DNA from 3 places in the Bacillus capparidis genome. Region 3 is predicted to be linked to each of the others. Evidence: predicted binding sites of a transcription regulator. Region 3 holds the regulator's gene; each other region holds the start of a gene.

Region 1 (5,817 bases), on a different contig from region 3:
AGTTTGACGTAGCCCAGACCAACGTCGAAAATCGTTTGAAGCTTCCTTTTAATTTTCGGTATGTTTTCAAAGAATTGAAGGGCATTCTCAACTGTCATTTCCAGAACATCAGAGATATTTTTCCCTTTATAAGTTACTTCAAGCGTTTCTCTGTTGTAACGTTTACCATGGCATACTTCACAAGGAACATAGACATCAGGCAGAAAGTGCATTTCAATTTTAATAATTCCATCACCACGGCACGCTTCGCAACGTCCGCCCTTGACATTAAAACTAAACCTTCCTTTTTTGTATCCCCGGATCTTCGCTTCATTTGTTTGAGAGAAGACATCCCGTATGTCATCGAATACACCGGTGTATGTTGCCGGATTGGACCTAGGCGTTCTTCCGATAGGAGATTGATCAATATCAATCACCTTATCAAGATAGTCAGCCCCTTTTAATTCTTTGAATTCACCCGGCTTTGTTTTCGCCCGATGAAGCTTTTGAGCTAATGCTTTATGAAGAATTTCGTTAACGAGCGTACTTTTTCCTGACCCAGACACACCTGTAACAGCAATAAATGTCCCCAGTGGAAATTTGACTGAAACATTTTTCAGGTTATTTTCTTTCGCCCCTTTAATTTCAATAAACCTTCCGTTAGATGATTTACGTTCGACAGGCAGCGGAATAAATTTCTTTCCGGAAAGATATTGGCCGGTTAATGAGTTGGAATCATTCATAACATCCTCAGGAGTTCCGGCAGAAACAATCTCTCCACCGTGCACTCCTGCCCCGGGTCCAATGTCAATCAAGTAATCGGCTGCAATCATCGTGTCTTCATCATGCTCGACAACAATAAGTGTATTGCCGATATCCCTCATTCTCTTTAGGGTATCAATGAGACGGTCATTGTCTCTTTGATGCAAGCCGATAGAAGGCTCATCAAGAATGTAAAGGACTCCGGTCAGTCTGGAGCCAATCTGAGTAGCCAAGCGGATCCGCTGTGCTTCTCCTCCTGAAAGCGTTCCAGCAGAGCGGCTCATCGTTAAGTAATCCAAGCCCACATTATTCAAGAACCCAAGACGTTCTTCAATTTCACGCAATATCAGTCTTGCGATCTGCATATCTTTTTCCGACAGCTCAAGAGAATGGAAGAAGTCCAAAGCCTGAGTAATGGAGAGCTTCGTTATGTTCCCAATATGATTTTCATTAATAAGTACAGCCAAGGCTTCTCTTTTCAAGCGGTGCCCTTTGCATTCAGGACAAGGCTGATGAGCCATATACTTTTCCATTTGCTCCCTGATATAATCGGAAGACGTTTCTTTGTAACGGCGTTCAAGGTTGCGGATTACGCCTTCAAATTCAATATGGTTTTCTCGAATCTGGCCGAAATCATTTTCATACCTGAAATATATTTTTTCTTTTCCGCTGCCATAAAGAACTTTATCAAACAAATGCGTCGGTATGTCCTCTACCGGCATATCCATGTCAATACCGTAATGATTGCACACGGCTTCTAAAAGCTTCGGATAATATTGAGAACTCTGGGGCTCCCAAGGTGCGATCGCGTTATCCTTCAACGAAAGTGTCTTATCAGGAATGACCAGCTCAAGATCAACCTCAAGCTTCGATCCAAGACCGTCACAGCTTGGACATGCTCCAAACGGGCTGTTAAAGGAGAACATTCTCGGCTCAAGCTCGCCAATGGAAAATCCGCAGATTGGGCAGGCATGAAGCTCACTGAACAGCAATTCCTCCTGGCCAATAACATCAATCATCACTTTTCCTTCTCCGAGGCGAAGAGCTGTTTCTAATGAATCAGATAGCCTGGCCGCTACTCCTTCTTTCACAACGATACGATCGACAATAACTTCAATGCTGTGTTTTTTATTTTTCTCCAGCACGATCTCTTCGGATAAATCTTCTACATTGCCATCCACCCGTGCTCTTACGTACCCTTGCTTTTTAATTTGCTCGAAAACTTTCGCGTGTGTTCCTTTTCGGCCGGAAACAATTGGGGCTAGGACCTGAAGCTTTGTTTTCTCAGGAAACTCAAGGATCCTGTCCACCATTTGTTCGATCGTCTGTGACTCGATTTCGATGCCGTGATTTGGACAGTACGGCTTTCCGATTCTTGCATACAGCAATCGAAGATAATCGTAGATTTCTGTTACCGTACCAACAGTTGAACGAGGGTTGCGGCTTGTTGTTTTCTGATCGATGCTGATTGCCGGAGACAACCCTTCAATGGTGTCGACATCCGGCTTATCCATTTGCCCTAAAAATTGGCGTGCATAGGCAGAAAGGGACTCAACATAACGTCTCTGTCCTTCTGCGTATATCGTATCAAAAGCAAGAGACGATTTTCCTGAACCCGACAGCCCCGTCACGACGACCAGCTGATCCCGAGGGATATTGATATCGATATTTTTCAGGTTATGGACTCTTGCTCCTTTCACCTCAATTCGGTCTAAAGCCATTTATCATCATCCTTCCGATTTAAGCTCAAGCAGCAAATCCCGCAGCTCTGCCGCACGTTCGAAATCCAGCGCTTTTGCTGCTTCTTTCATTTCGTGCTCCATTTGTTCGACGACTTTTTGCTTTTCCTTCTTCGTCATTTTTGAAAGCTTCGGTGCCGCTTTTGTTTCATATTCCTCTTGATCCTCAGCTGCAAACGTCGCTCGGATGACATCGCGTATTTTCTTATTAATCGTCTGAGGTGTAATGCCATGTTCTTTATTGAAAGCTTCCTGCTGTTCACGGCGCCTTTTCGTTTCCGAAATAGCGATTTCCATAGAATTCGTTATCTTATCGGCATACATAATAACCCGTCCGTTCGCATTTCTGGCCGCACGCCCTACCGTTTGGATTAGGGATCGTTCGGATCTTAGGAACCCTTCCTTATCCGCATCCAATATTGCTACAAGGGAAACCTCAGGTATATCAAGCCCTTCCCGCAACAAGTTGATGCCGATTAGAACATCGTGCTTCCCAAGCCGTAAATCTCTAATGATTTCAATTCGTTCCAGTGTTTTAATTTCTGAATGGAGATAGTTTACTTTGATGCCGAGTTCTTTTAAATAGTCTGTGAGATCTTCAGACATTTTTTTCGTGAGTGTCGTCACAAGAACTCTTTCATTTTTTTCAATTCTTGCATTGATCTCGCCAATTAAATCGTCGATCTGGCCTTGAATTGGCCTGACTTCAATAATTGGATCAAGAAGGCCGGTCGGGCGGATAATTTGTTCAACCATCTCTGGTGTATGCTCCAGTTCAAAAGGACCCGGAGTGGCTGATACATAAATGCAATTATGCATATGCTTTTCAAATTCTTCAAAGCGAAGGGGACGGTTATCTAAGGCAGAAGGCAGCCGAAAGCCGTGATCGACGAGTACCTGCTTCCTTGCCTGGTCCCCATTATACATTCCCCTTACCTGAGGAAGAGTGACATGCGACTCATCTACGACGATCATAAAATCGTCAGGAAAGTAATCGAGAAGTGTATAAGGGGTTGCTCCAGCTTCCCTTAATGTTAAATGCCTTGAATAGTTTTCAATACCGGAACAGAAGCCCATTTCCCGCATCATTTCCAGATCATAGCGCGTCCGCTGCTCAAGCCTTTGCGCTTCCAAAAGCTTACCTTCTTCACGCATATAATTGAGGCGCTCTTCCAGCTCTGTTTCAATATTGGCAATGGCTTTTTGCATTTTTTCTTCACGGGTGACGAAGTGGGATGCTGGGAAAATTGCTACATGGTCCCGATCTCTCAGGATTTCTCCTGTTAATGCATCGACTTCCCGGATCCGCTCGATTTCATCGCCAAACAATTCAACGCGAATACAATGCTCATCCCTTGAGGCAGGGAAAATTTCGACGACGTCGCCCCGTACCCTGAATGTCCCGCGCTGAAAATCGATGTCGTTCCTCACATATTGGATATCGACCAACTTTCTGAGCAGCTCATTTCTTTCCAATTCCATTTCTGTTCGCAAAGAAAGCACCATTTCCCGGTATTCCTCTGGGGAACCCAAACCGTAGATGCAGGATACACTGGCGATTATGATAACATCCTTCCGTTCAAATAAAGAAGATGTAGCAGAGTGCCGTAATTTATCAATCTCATCATTGATGCTCGAATCTTTTTCAATAAATGTATCCGTCTGCGGTACATAAGCTTCCGGCTGATAATAATCGTAGTAGCTGACAAAGTATTCAACCGCATTATTCGGAAAAAACTCCTTAAACTCGCTGTACAGCTGTCCGGCAAGTGTTTTGTTGTGGGCAATCACGAGCGTAGGTTTATTTACTTCTTTTATCACATTCGAAACGGTAAACGTTTTTCCTGTTCCAGTTGCACCCAACAATGTTTGATGTTTTTTTCCTTCTTTAATTCCCCTCACCAGGTGATCAATGGCTTTTGGCTGATCACCTTGGGGCTGATAAGCTGAAATGAGCTCAAAACGATCGTTCACAAAAAAGCCTCCATTTCATAACGAAATCTTCCTACCAATAGTTTACCACAAAACATGTTAAAATCGAGAAAAATACGAACTAAAGTTCGCTTTATTTTACTCAAATAAAAAACCTGCTTCGATCCATAAAAGCAGGGTTGACCATTCTCAATCATTTCAATCACTTTTCTTCTTTTCTTCAACTGCTTTCTTCGCCATATAAAGCGAGCCGGCAATTAATGAAAGCACATCAAGACCGACAATAAAATAGGTTTGTGTATAACCTTTTAAATAGGAGGCGAACAGCAAAGCAGCTGTCAACGCAATGGCTACATAATGACTGTATGTTACCCTAGTAAAAAGAACGACAAGCAAAAAAGGGAATACTAGAGCAAAAACGGCTTTTGTAATCACAAAAACCCTCCTCCAATTTCGTTAAATGGGATACACATATCATTACAAAAATCCATTTTTGCGTCAATGTATCAATACTTTGCAAAGTTAAAACAGAAAAAGGAATGCAATATGCATCCCTTTCTCTATAAATTCCTGTGAGGCAGCTTTACACATCAATTTACGTTAACGATTTTCCGTAATTGAAGTGACGATCCGCAATGCATCTACAGGGTCTTTCGTATTCGGCTCTACTTCATAGACTATTTGGCCTTCTTGCCAAAAAGCCGAATTCGTTACATCATTATTTTCGTATGCTACTGAGAATCGGGCAAATTGATTAGGAATCGGCAGTGTATTGTTTTCAAGAAACTCAACCATTTCTTTTGCTTTACCTGGTAAATCAATCTGATTTTGCGTTTGTGCCTGCATACCTAAATACCATCTGCCTTCATTCCAGTTAAAGAATTTATGTCCTGCTCCTGCGTCCTGCATCCCCCATAATCCGTAGCCTAAATCAATCGCATGATCCTGTTTCTGAACTTCTTGGTAACCAACTTCCTGTTGTGCTGCTTCTGCAGATTCATACTTTTCCCCTCTCAACGTTACAAGTTGGCTATCCTCACCGACATTATTTAAAGAACGGTCATTGATTAGAACCGGATGATCGGTTTGATATATGATCACGCTGTAGCCGTCTGGTTTATTATCATACGCAGCCGTATAATATGTTTTCTCACCTTTTGGAAGGTTGGTAGGTTTGACAAATGGAATATCGGTGTTTAAATAGGTCTCGACGTCTTTCAACAATGCTTCTAAAGATGTATAGCCCTCGGTTTGTTTGGAATCCGTGCCTTTTTCGGTATCTTCTTTTCGCTGTTCTTGGTCAGGCACTTTATTTGGCTCGTTATCTGAATTAGGATTCGGATCTACTTTGGGTTCTGCTTCATTAGCTTGGGTGTTTTCATTATTCGGTCCTTGCTGTTGTATA
Region 2 (5,817 bases), on a different contig from region 3:
GTTTGAAAACGATATGCAATACTTCGTTCAGAGCGAGCGCTGTAATGATAGGCGCAACAAATCCCAACAATAAAATGCCGCCGCCAATCCAAAGAGTGTTCGTAAGAGATTGCCAAAAAGCGGGATCATTCAAAACGGTATTGTAGTTAGCAAGCCCGACAAACGGCCGGTCGCCGATCAGCCGGAATTTTTGCAGGCTCATCATAAATCCGCTGATTAATGGATAGAAATTAAAAATACAAAAATAAAGCAATATTGGCACAAACATTAAATATAAGCTGAAATGCTTCTGTATCAGTTTCAAGGCTTACGTCTCCCTGTGCATAAAATAACAGGAGAAGAGGAAGCATATTCTTTCTCTCTCCTGTTCCTTATTTTGGTTATTGATCAATTAAGCCGGCGGAAAGCAATTCATCATGCATCGTTTTCACTGCATCGCCAGCCGGCATGTCGCCTGTAATCGCACTGAATGCATACTTTGTTACAATTTTCTCTGCTTCCGGCCAGTCTCCTGTAGAGATTTCTAATGTCGAGTTATTGCTCATTACGACTTCTCTCGCTTCTTCCATTCCCGGCAGCAGGCCGATTGGATTTTTAAAGTGACTGTTGTTTGGGGTAACAACACCATGATCCATCCCGTGTTCTTCTCCCTTATCTGTTAATTTATATTTGTCGTTTTCTACGGTATAATCGTGGCCTTCAATACCCAGTGTGCTTAACAGGTTGCCTTCTTCAGAATGCCAGAATTCAAGAAATTTCATCGCGCCTTCGACGTTTTGGGCATTGGCAGGAATGGCGAAAAGGCTTGGATCCCCGCGTCTCAGCATAAATCCTTCAGGACCTTCTGCACCTGTTATACCCTTCGCTTCAAAGGAAGTGTCTGGTTTTTCTTTTTTAGCCATATTGTTAAACAAACCGACCCATGCGTCCCAATACGTAACGACACCGACACGGTCCGTTAAAAATAGTTCCCGCATTTTTGACGTATCGTTCGTCACAAAATTAGGATCCAAGATACCTTCTTTATACAGCTTGTTCAGCCATTCAAATACTGGTACAGCCGCTTCTGTAGAATAAGGAATCGTCCGTTTTCCGTCTTTGTCGATGACATATTTGTATTTGACGCCTGTTGCACTGAAGAATGGCTGCAGGTCATACAAGCCGGCAGTTGATAAACCATATGTGTCATCTTTTCCGTTTCCATCCGGATCTTGTTTGGTAAATGCTTGTAAAACCGTATAATACTCATCCAATGTCTTCGGCTGTTCTAGTTTTAGCTTCTTCAGCCAGTCCTGGCGGATAATCGGCATTGTTCCGCCTTCCAGCTTGTTAAATACTCCGTATACAGCACCATCATCATATGTAATCTGATTCCACTCTTCATCAGGGATGACAGCCTTATCTGACAGTATCTTTGAACCATCGATTTGTTCATTTATCTGTTTTAAAGCTCCTTGGTCGACGAGCACATCCATCAAATTTTTAGTTAAATAAATAAGATCATATTGTTCTCCTGAAGAAATAGATGTTAACAGTTTTTGATCATAATCGGATGGGGGTTTCACCATTTCGACTTCCAATCCTGTCTTTTTTTCAATTTCTTCGACAAATAGTTTTTGCTCGGCATCATCCTTGCCGCCGACAACCGTGGTCAGCATTCTTACCTTTTTGTTTTCAGAGCCTTCGGCACCCGTCTCATTGTTCGCTTCATTCGAACAAGCGCTAAGCAAAAGGGCAATTAAGGCCAGGATGACTATTGATTTAGGGTACAAAAACGGTTTTTTTTCGGATAACATTAAGTTTCCTCCTCGATTTTTAAAAGTGCTGCCGGTTTTTCACACGATCCCTGTTCGACAAATGTGGCGGGTACAATCATCCGTTTTACGACTCTATCCTTTGCTCCTAACAGATCGAGCAAAGCTCTTGCCGCTTCTTTTCCTAGTAATTCTGAATGTAAATTGACAAAGCTTAGAGAAGGTGTAAAGTGATCAAGGTAAGCAACGTCATTGCTAAAAGAAATAACAGATAAATCTTTAGGAATAGTGATCCCTGAATCTCTTGCCGCTTGATAAACGCCCAATGCCATTTGATCTGAGTCGGTAATGACAGCGGTCAAGGGTTCATGTGATTGAAACATATCCATCATAGTTTCATAAGCAAATTCTTGAGAAGAAAGATTTTTTATTTTGTATTTAACCATGCCCTGGCGAAAAGTGAGCGCATGGTCTTCCAGCGCTTTTTTGTAGCCTTTTTCTCTTTCTTTACTGACGGTCCGTTCTTTGCCTGAGTTTACAAACAAAATGTCTTTATGCCCTAATTCGAGAAGATGACAGGTGATTTGAAAGGCGATCTGTTGATTATCGTTGTCTACATATGAAATCGCTGTTTCGAAATTATCCGCAGGCTTGCCGATGAGCACAAAGGGGATCTCTTGTTTTAAGCGTTCATGGATACGCAAATCACTTTCTGAAGGATCTAAAATAATTTCTCCGTCTATCGGATCGGCAGCCGCAAACTCTTGCTTTTCGGCTGTTTCGTCAAGCAGCTTGTTGACCAATAGGCGATATCCATGCTCGGTGCATTCGTTCAAAACCCCATTTAATAAAGAAAGGTGAAAGGGGCTGAATTTGTTGCTGCCTCGTACCATACTCAGACTGATAATTTTTGTTTCCTGTACGGCTAAGCTGCGTGCCAAATAATTTGCTCTGTAGTTCAGTTCTCTTGCCGCTTTTAAAACCCGTTCACGCACATCATTGCTGATTGGTCTTTTCCCACTGAAAACATTGGACACAGTTCCTTTTGAAACGCCTGCGCGTTCTGCTACATCTTTGATTGTTGCCATGGACTGACCTCCTCGATCTAAATATTAAACCGGTTTTATTAACTGAAAATGAAATTTATGAAAATTTTTATGCATCTATTGTTTTCCTAACGTTAAAACCTTATGAAATTAACAAATTTCATAATAAATTTATAATATTTTTCTTAAACCGGTTTTATAAAAAGTGCCATTATTGGATGTTAGTAAGTGAAAAACAGAAGATGAATCTTCTAATAAAAGAGGAATGAGACCGTTTGTTAAGGGAATGTAAAAACAAACTGGCGAGCACCGCCTTATAATCAGTCCGCCCGTGTATGGTAAAATGAGATGACAATATCACTACATAAAAAGAGGTTTCTATGAGATTTTTGAAAACATTAACCCGGTGGATATATGATCGGCCGCTAGAGGAAGGCACGATTGTAGCAAATACGTATCAAATCAAAAAATTGATCGGAATGGGCAGCTACGGCATCGCTTATCTTTCTTTTGATCTGCCTGAAAATAGACTGTGCGTCATCAAACAGCTTCGACCAAGCAAAGCCCTTTTCAAAAGGGAGCGAAAGCGGTTTGCTACGGAAGTCGAATTGATGAAACGGCTGCGTCACCCGCTAATGCCGCGTTATCTTGGCGATTTTCCCTTTAAGGGGCATTCTTTCTATGCGATGACGTATATCGAAGGTGAAAACCTGGAGGAGCTGCTGTTTTCTAAAAAGGAACGATTTAACGAAAAAGAGGCGCTTATGCTTGTTCGTGACATCGCGGAAATTGTTAATTACCTTCACAGCCAGCACATTTTTCACAGCGATTTGCGGATTCCCAACATTGTAGTAACGAAGGATCAGGTATACCTGATTGATTTTGGTCTGGCGATTCACCAGTCAAACAATGCCCAGACAGAAGATGACTTAAAGCTCAGGCAGGATGACTACTACGATCTGGGTGATCTGCTTCTGTTTTTGCTTTATTCAGATTACACACAAAAAAGTAAAAAAGCCCTTCCTTGGACAGAAGAGCTTGTCTTGCGAGTGGAAACAAAAGTGTTGTTAAAGCGGCTGCTCGGAATTGAAGAACAGTTTGTTAATGGACAACAGGTCCAGCAAGCCATTCATCGGGCGATAAGGCAGCAAAAGTGAGGGTGGAAATCAGCTGCTGCTATGGCCTCTGTGCTTGTAGCGCTTGCTGCCGCCGTATGGATTATACTTTCTGTTGTATCCGGAACTGCTCCGGGAGCGATAGTGCCTGCGGCTGCTGTCACTATAGTGTCGCCTTCTTCTTCGGTCGCTGCCGCTTCCTGAAAATTGCTTTATGGTTTTAAAAAGCTTTTTAAACATCGATTGCACCCCCAATCGTTATGTCCTAACTGTAACACAAAAGAAATTACCTTCGCATCTCCTACTGCTTCTCCATCCCGTTTTTTCTCCCATAGGTAATAATTACTAGTTATAAATCGATCTTATTTCATATATAATAGTGATACAGAACATTTGTTCCCTTTTGGAGGTGACTTTATTGAAGGAAAAAGTCATTTTTTTAGTGGATATGCAATCCTTTTATGCCTCTGTTGAAAAAGCAGAGCACCCCCATTTAAAAAAGCATCCTGTGATTGTATCGGGGGATCCGGAAAGGAGAAGCGGAGTCGTACTCGCAGCTTGTCCGATTGCCAAAAAGAAAGGGGTAGAAAATGCCTCCAGGCTTTGGGAAGCTGTGCAAAAATGTCCTGAAGCCATTGTGTTAAGGCCCCGAATGCAGCGGTATATTGATGTGTCCTTGCAGATTACAGAGATTCTTGAGCAATATACAGATCTTGTCGAGCCGTATTCGATTGATGAACAGTTTATGGATGTGACAGGAAGCTTGAAGCTCTTCGGACAACCGGAAGAAATCGCAAGGAATGTCCAGGATCGAATTATGAGGGAAATCGGCGTATATGCCCGAGTCGGGATCGGAGAAAATAAAGTGCTGGCGAAGATCGCGTGTGACAATTTCGCGAAAAAAAACGAAAATGGCATTTTTCGATTGCATGATCAAAACCTGCAGACCCACATGTGGCCTCTGCCTGTAGGAAAAATGTTCGGTGTGGGAGGAAGGATGAGGAATCATCTCAACCGGATGGGAATCAGCACAATCGGAAACCTTGCCCATTTTCCGCTGGAGCTTTTAAAGAAAAGATGGGGTATCGTCGGCCATGTGCTTTGGATGACGGCAAACGGCATTGACTATTCGCCTGTTACGAAAACGTCATTAAACGGACAAAAAGCAATCGGGCACGGAATGACCCTGCCAAAGGATTACGTGGACTTTGAGAAGGAAATTAAAGTGATACTCCTTGAACTAAGCGAAGAAGTGTGCAAAAGAAGCCGGCATGTTGGAGTCACGGGACAGACTGTAACCGTCAGCTGCCGCGGCGCCGACTTTGATTTCCCGACCGGTTTTCATCGCCAAATGAAGCTGCCGGAGCCTACAAATCATACGGCAGATGTGTTTCGAGCCGTCTCCGAGCTCTTTTTAAAATTTTGGGACCGGCAGCCCGTGCGGCGGCTGGGGGTCAGTCTTACCCAGCTTTCAACGGATAGCATGCTGCAGCTTAATTTGTTTGATGATTTGCTGAAAAAGAGAAGCCTCGGTTATGTGATGGATGAGATAAAAACCCGATTTGGCGAGACAGCTGTCATCAGAGCGGTTTCAAAAACAGCTGCGGGGCAAGCCCATGAACGCGCCGCTAAAATAGGAGGGCATTATAAATGAGCGAGCATTTAAGAAGAGGCAATATGCTTTGGGAGGGAAGCCGAATGTTTTTGCCGGAGCATAAAGAAGCGCTTTTGCAACGAAAACAAATGCAAAAGAAAAAGATCCGGCCGGCTCTCGATTTCGATCAGCTCGAGGAAATGGATCGCATCCTTCATGAGGCGATGGAGTTTGCCAAGCCGATTCAAGTCACTTATTTTCAGGAAGGAGATCTGCACATATGCGAGGGAAGAATTTGCCGGCTTGAA
Region 3 (5,817 bases):
AATGTATTTCCTTTTACTTTTATGATTTTTTAAAATTTAGGGTTTGTTTGTTGGATGACCCTTATATAGTTCTTTTTTATTTAGACATGCTAGTATTTTCTATTTTTCTATTTTTTCTGATGGATCGGAAGGGAACTATTCAGACTGCCGCCTTGGCGTCCATAATCAGCGGAAGCTGCGGAGAAAGCTGACCGTCGTGCTTCAAAATTATGGCCTGCGGGTCGGCGGATGGGATAAAGCGGAAGGCGTATCGAATCTTCGGCTTTCCTTTTTCCTCCACTTTCAACGGGATGGCCTCAAACAAGAGAGTGTATAGGCCATCCGGGATTTTGTAATCGAACGTCTTGGACAAAATGCTGCCGATCGTGATCCCTTCTCTACCCACTTCGAACGGCACTGCAATGGCTCTCACCGAATCTTCCCCCGAAGATACCCTGTTCTCGATCGACACTTCAATTTCGCTATTCACATCACCCAATGTACCAAATGCAACGCTACCTGGTCTCCAGGCGAATCCTTGTCTGATGTGACCATCCGTCCAATCCGGGAAAGGATTGTCCAAGTTTTTCCGATAGACGGCAATTTGGGAGTACGATATGAGAAGCTGATGCACGGGCCATTTTTTCATGGATTAAGCCTCCTAATATGAGAAGAAGAGCCCTGTATTACAAGGCCCCTAATACGACATAACGAATTTGACACGGGTTCCGTCCGGATACGATTCTAGTTGGTTTCCGACCCAAGCGCCCGCTCCGCGGTTGTCGGAGGAAGGAACATAGCGGACGCTTGCACCGTATCCGCCTTCTTCGCACTTCGCCATCGGCCATTCGTCGCGGTCGTAAACTGATTTCGTAGGAATGCCCGCCAGCGATTGTTCGCGTCGCTCTTCAGCGCCGTCACGTTCGATCGTGCAGACGGACGGGTGTCCGGCCATGGCGTCGCGGACGTGGTCTCCCGTGTAAGGATACCGATAGAAAGGGAAATTAAGAGTCACGTCATAGCCTGTTGCCGCTTCTGCCTGCGTCGTATGTACGGCAAACAGACCGACAAGACAGCCAACCAGCGTAGCCACAGTCAAAAAAACAGAGAGTAGTACGGCATTACGTTTTTTCACGTCAATCCCTCCAATTTCGATTTCAGGGCAGTTCTTGGACTGCCCAAAATAAACTCTACTGGAGGAATGTAAAACAGGTGTCAACATCAAATGAAGATTATTTAAACCTTTCCAGGGAATGTAATTTTGGTTAATATGTAAGGGCTTTTTTTCTGTCAAGGTGCGCAAACGCCATACAATTCACAAGTTCAGAAAGGGCAGGAGCTGCCATTCAGCCTTATCCAATTTAAAAACAAAATGAATCATTCAATTGGATAAATAAAGAGCGTGTTTTGATAAATCTTTTCAAAACAATTTGTATAGATAATGGTTGTTGTTGTGTTGATCCTTTCTCTAGCCTAAGCCAACCAAAAAACAGATAGACATGTTACACTCCGGGCATAAAATTATAAACAAGTTATGGTGCTTAAAGTTTGTTATTCTCTATAGTGTTAACGGTTAGTGAATGATCTGTGCCTCTAACTGAAGCGTAAATTATATGTTTTATTTGCTGGTATCCATTCGCCGCCAATTCCTTTTTTAACCATTCATCGTTCTTATTAATTAATTTTAAATTTTTCTTTTGAATCTTCCCCTCAATCACAACGGCAATTGGCAATCCTTTGTATTCAACATTTATATGTAAATCCTTCGGAGTAACGGGCACTAACTCTTTTTTAGGTAATATGCTGATTTCCCCATTAGGTTCCAATATCGCATATTCAATATCTTGGATATCCGGGTATCCTGACGCTCTTAGATTCGATAATAATTCTGCCAATGAATATTTGTTCTTCCTTAAGTTATTGTATATAACCTCGCTATGTTTAATAAGAATTGTCGGATTCCCAATAATAAATTGATTAATCCAATTGTACAAGCTTAGCTTTGAAATAATCAGGTGCACACACGTAACGACAATCATACCAATCAGCGCTTGTACAATTCCGTCTATTTTAATTGCTTCAAAAGCTAAATAAGATAAAAAAATGATTGCTCCAAAATCGTAGGGAGTAAGCTGTGCAAGAGCAGATTTCCCCAAAAATTTCACTGCAAAAATAAATACAACAAAGATAAATATTAAATTGACGACAAAAGAAAACACTTCTAACACCTCGTTTGACGAAATGACAGATAGGAAATCCATGATGGCAAAGAGTCGACTATCTTTCATTTTCCAAGTTGTTCATATAATTAACTACTAAAAGAATTATATACAATTGGGAATTTTTCATGATGGCGAGTTTAGAATGCAAAAAAGATTTTCAAAAATGAAGAATAAATAATATGATGAATGTATGAGGAAGTAATAACAAGAACTTTTCTGAGAACGGGGGCAGGTTGAGTATGAATACATTAAGCAAGTGGGAAAACAAGGTATGGCTTACATTAGGGGATAGCATTACAGAATTTGACCAGACCTTTTACAACGGTGTATTTCTTCGCGGGTATCAAACGATCATGAAGGAAACTATGGGGTTTGCAGAATATATCAATCGAGGAGTTTCCGGAAAAACGATGACCGCCAATGATGAAGGTTCAACTCATGTAGTAGGAGAGGCACAAAATCTGAATAATATTGATGTCATCACAATTTTTGCTGGAACGAACGATTATAAATTAAACAAGCCAATCGGATCATTAGGAGCAATTGGCGATACGGAATTTGATACTTTTACGTTTTACGGCGCTTATCGCTCATTACTTGAAAACCTTCTAACGAGAAAACCAACTATAAAAATCTATTTATGGACTCCGTTACAAAGGGACAATGCTGGATATGATGTGAATTACATAAATCCAGCAGGCCATAAGCTGATTGATTATGTAAATGCCATAAAAGCAGTTGGCCAGATGTATGCCGTGCCGGTCCTAGACTTATATTCTGTAAGCGGTATCACAAAGCTGACCTTAAATACATATACTTGGGACGGCCTTCATCCAAACAATAACGGTTATGAGCGTATTGCTGAGATCGCCAAAGGCTTTATGGAAGTGAATTAAGTGAATTAAGCTCATAAAAAGAGAGAGGTGATAGATTCATTTCATTTAACACGACAGATTCAATTGTTTCTAAATTCATGATGCGCAAAAGGCAACTTAATTGAATTCCTTTAAGATATTTTAAATAAAGAAAGAAGTGCGAATTTTCTGCACTTCTTTCTTTATTAATGAATCGTTCTGTATACGCCGATTACTTTCCCTAAAATACTGACATTTTGTAAAATGATTGGCTCCATCAGTGAATTTTCAGGCTGCAAGCGAATGTAATTATCTTCCCTGAAAAAACGTTTTACTGTCGCTTCATCATCATCCGTCATCGCAACTACAATATCCCCGTTGTTTGCAGTGGTTTGCTGCTTAACAATAACGTAATCCTTATCAAGAATTCCGGCTTCAATCATACTTTCACCCATAATTTCCAACATAAATACATTTTCATCAGGAGGAACAAGGCGATCTGGCAGCGGGAAATATTCCTCGATATTTTCTACGGCAGTAATTGGGCTTCCAGCAGTTACCTTACCGATTACTGGTACAGTAACGACCTGGCTCTGAGGGATTTGGACTACCTCGTCCTCCAAAACTTCAATTGCTCTAGGCTTGGTAGGATCACGCCTGATCAACCCTTTTGTTTCGAGCCTTGCTAAATGTCCGTGCACAGTGGAACTTGAAGCAAGGCCGACTGCTTCACCGATTTCTCTAACAGAGGGCGGATAACCTTTGCGTTTAACCTCTTCTTTTATAAATTGCAATATATCGAGTTGCCTTTTTGAGAGCTTTGACAAAATATTCACCTCTGTACGTCTATTTTACACAAATTATAGCATGTTTTTCCTTAAAGTACAAACATAGGTTCGAAAAAAACGATTGACAGAAACATTTGTTCCCCCTTATACTGAAAATAATCATACGAACACACATTCTATCAAGGGGGAGATCAGCGTGAAGAAGGAATCATTTATTTTTTTCTGTCTATTTGCTTTCACTTTATGCGTGTCTATATCTTTTATATCTTTCTTAGGGAAAAGCAGCAGTGATGAGAATTATGTTAAGATTGAAGTTCAAGAAGGTGACAGTCTTTGGAACTTAGCTGAATTGATGGAGGATAAACAGTCATTGAGCAAACAAGCTTTTATTGAGTGGGTAACTGAAAGAAACCATTTGACCACGGATTCTATTAAACCAGGTGATATTTTGGTGCTGCCCGTTGAAAAGGAACATCCGTCCACATATCAGCTCGCTACTGTCGAATGACCGGAGGATAAGCAGAGAAGATGAAAACAGCAATTATTTATGCTCGTGTGAGCACAACAAAAGAACAGCAGGAAACCTCTTTAAAAAGGCAGCTGGAGGAGCTGGCAGGACTAGCTGCTGAAAACAATATGACAGTTGTTCGGACAATATCAGAAAAAGCCAGCGGCTACGATCTAGACCGGCAGGGTGTGTTTGAGCTGCTTGACAGTATGAAAGAATTTAAGGCAGATGCTGTGCTAATCCAGGATGAAACAAGGCTGGGAAGAGGAAATGCTAAAATCGCCCTTTTGCATTGTATATATAAAGAAGGTGCAAGGATTTTTTCAATTTCCCATCGAGGGGAGCTTGAGCTCTCGGAGGCTGATTCTATGGTTTTAGAGATTGTTAGTATTGTCGAAGAGTATCAACGCAAACTGCATAACCTCAAAATAAAAAGGGGTATGAAAAAGGCTGTAAAAAATGGCTATCGCCCGCAAGATCACTTAGTTCCTTTTCATGACGGTACAGGAAAAGAACGAAAGGATGTACCGCTGGAGGAAATCGTTCGGTTACGGGCACGAAAGCTGACGTTCCATGAGATTGCTGCTACGTTAAGAGGGGTTGGCTATGACGTTTCGAAAGCCACTGTCCATCGTCGGTACCAGGAATACATACAAAAAGAGGAGCAAACGAACGAACGCCCATAACCTAAAACCGTTTGGTTGAAATTTGCATTCTTATTTAGTAGGATGTATGAATAAACCACTTGAAGGAGAAGGTTATGCTTTCCAAAGATAAGATTGCCAGAATAAATGAACTTTCAAATAAGTCAAAGTCAGGACAAATTACAGCTGAAGAGCAGGCTGAACAGAAGAAATTGCGTGAAGAATATTTAAAAAGCTTCCGTTCTTCTATGAAAAAAACGTTAAAAGGCGTTACAGTTATTGATCCTAACGGACAGGATGTGACTCCTGAGAAATTAAAAAACGAGAAGCGAAAGGATCTTCATTAATCCGACAGTTCTTTATTCATATTTGCTTTTTCGACTGAGTTTTACTCTCTCTTTAAGGAAATAATTCCTTTTTCTTAAACCACACAAAAAAGTTGTGAAAACATTTAGAGAGTTTTATGATAAAATAGTGTAGTGAATAAAGCACAAGAAAGGGGATAACTATGTCAAATTCAATCGAATCAAAATCTATTGCAACAATTCGGACACTGTCTATAGACGCTGTAGATAAAGCCAACTCTGGCCATCCAGGAATGCCTATGGGAGCTGCTCCAATGACGTATTCTTTATGGGCCAAGCATTTGAATATTAACCCGGAAAATCCTGAATGGTTTAACAGAGACCGTTTTGTTCTTTCAGCAGGTCACGGTTCTGCACTTTTGTACAGCATGCTGCATTTAAGCGGTTTCGATTTGACAATTGATGACCTGAAAAGCTTCAGACAATGGGGAAGCAAGACGCCTGGTCATCCTGAATT

The links. Region 3 encodes LexA, which represses DNA repair genes until DNA is damaged. Its sites were predicted from a motif close to CGAACATATGTTCG; they were not measured.
Region 1: the regulator LexA is predicted to act here: its motif matches at 4,530-4,543, upstream of uvrB (excinuclease ABC subunit UvrB).
Region 2: the regulator LexA is predicted to act here: its motif matches at 4,302-4,315, upstream of JOC74_RS17820 (DNA polymerase IV).

Annotation. Positions count from the first base shown of each region.
Region 1 covers NZ_JAFDST010000002.1:342,128-347,944, forward strand. Annotated here, with positions in the region: gene uvrA (excinuclease ABC subunit UvrA) at 1-2,462, opposite strand, end outside; gene uvrB (excinuclease ABC subunit UvrB) at 2,469-4,454, opposite strand; gene JOC74_RS08835 (DUF2198 family protein) at 4,611-4,847, opposite strand; gene JOC74_RS08840 (hypothetical protein) at 5,013-5,817, opposite strand, start outside.
Region 2 covers NZ_JAFDST010000005.1:56,545-62,361, reverse strand. Annotated here, with positions in the region: gene JOC74_RS17845 (ABC transporter permease subunit) at 1-304, opposite strand, end outside; gene JOC74_RS17840 (extracellular solute-binding protein) at 381-1,796, opposite strand; gene JOC74_RS17835 (LacI family DNA-binding transcriptional regulator) at 1,796-2,842, opposite strand; gene JOC74_RS17830 (protein kinase domain-containing protein) at 3,181-3,957, shown strand; gene JOC74_RS17825 (hypothetical protein) at 3,967-4,155, opposite strand; gene JOC74_RS17820 (DNA polymerase IV) at 4,364-5,569, shown strand; gene JOC74_RS17815 (YolD-like family protein) at 5,566-5,817, shown strand, end outside.
Region 3 covers NZ_JAFDST010000001.1:597,155-602,971, forward strand. Annotated here, with positions in the region: gene comJ (competence protein ComJ) at 140-628, opposite strand; gene JOC74_RS02970 (NucA/NucB deoxyribonuclease domain-containing protein) at 677-1,063, opposite strand; gene JOC74_RS02975 (DUF421 domain-containing protein) at 1,521-2,240, opposite strand; gene JOC74_RS02980 (SGNH/GDSL hydrolase family protein) at 2,441-3,097, shown strand; gene lexA (transcriptional repressor LexA) at 3,262-3,882, opposite strand; gene yneA (cell division suppressor protein YneA) at 4,040-4,351, shown strand; gene JOC74_RS02995 (YneB family resolvase-like protein) at 4,372-5,037, shown strand; gene JOC74_RS03000 (DUF896 domain-containing protein) at 5,112-5,342, shown strand; gene tkt (transketolase) at 5,504-5,817, shown strand, end outside.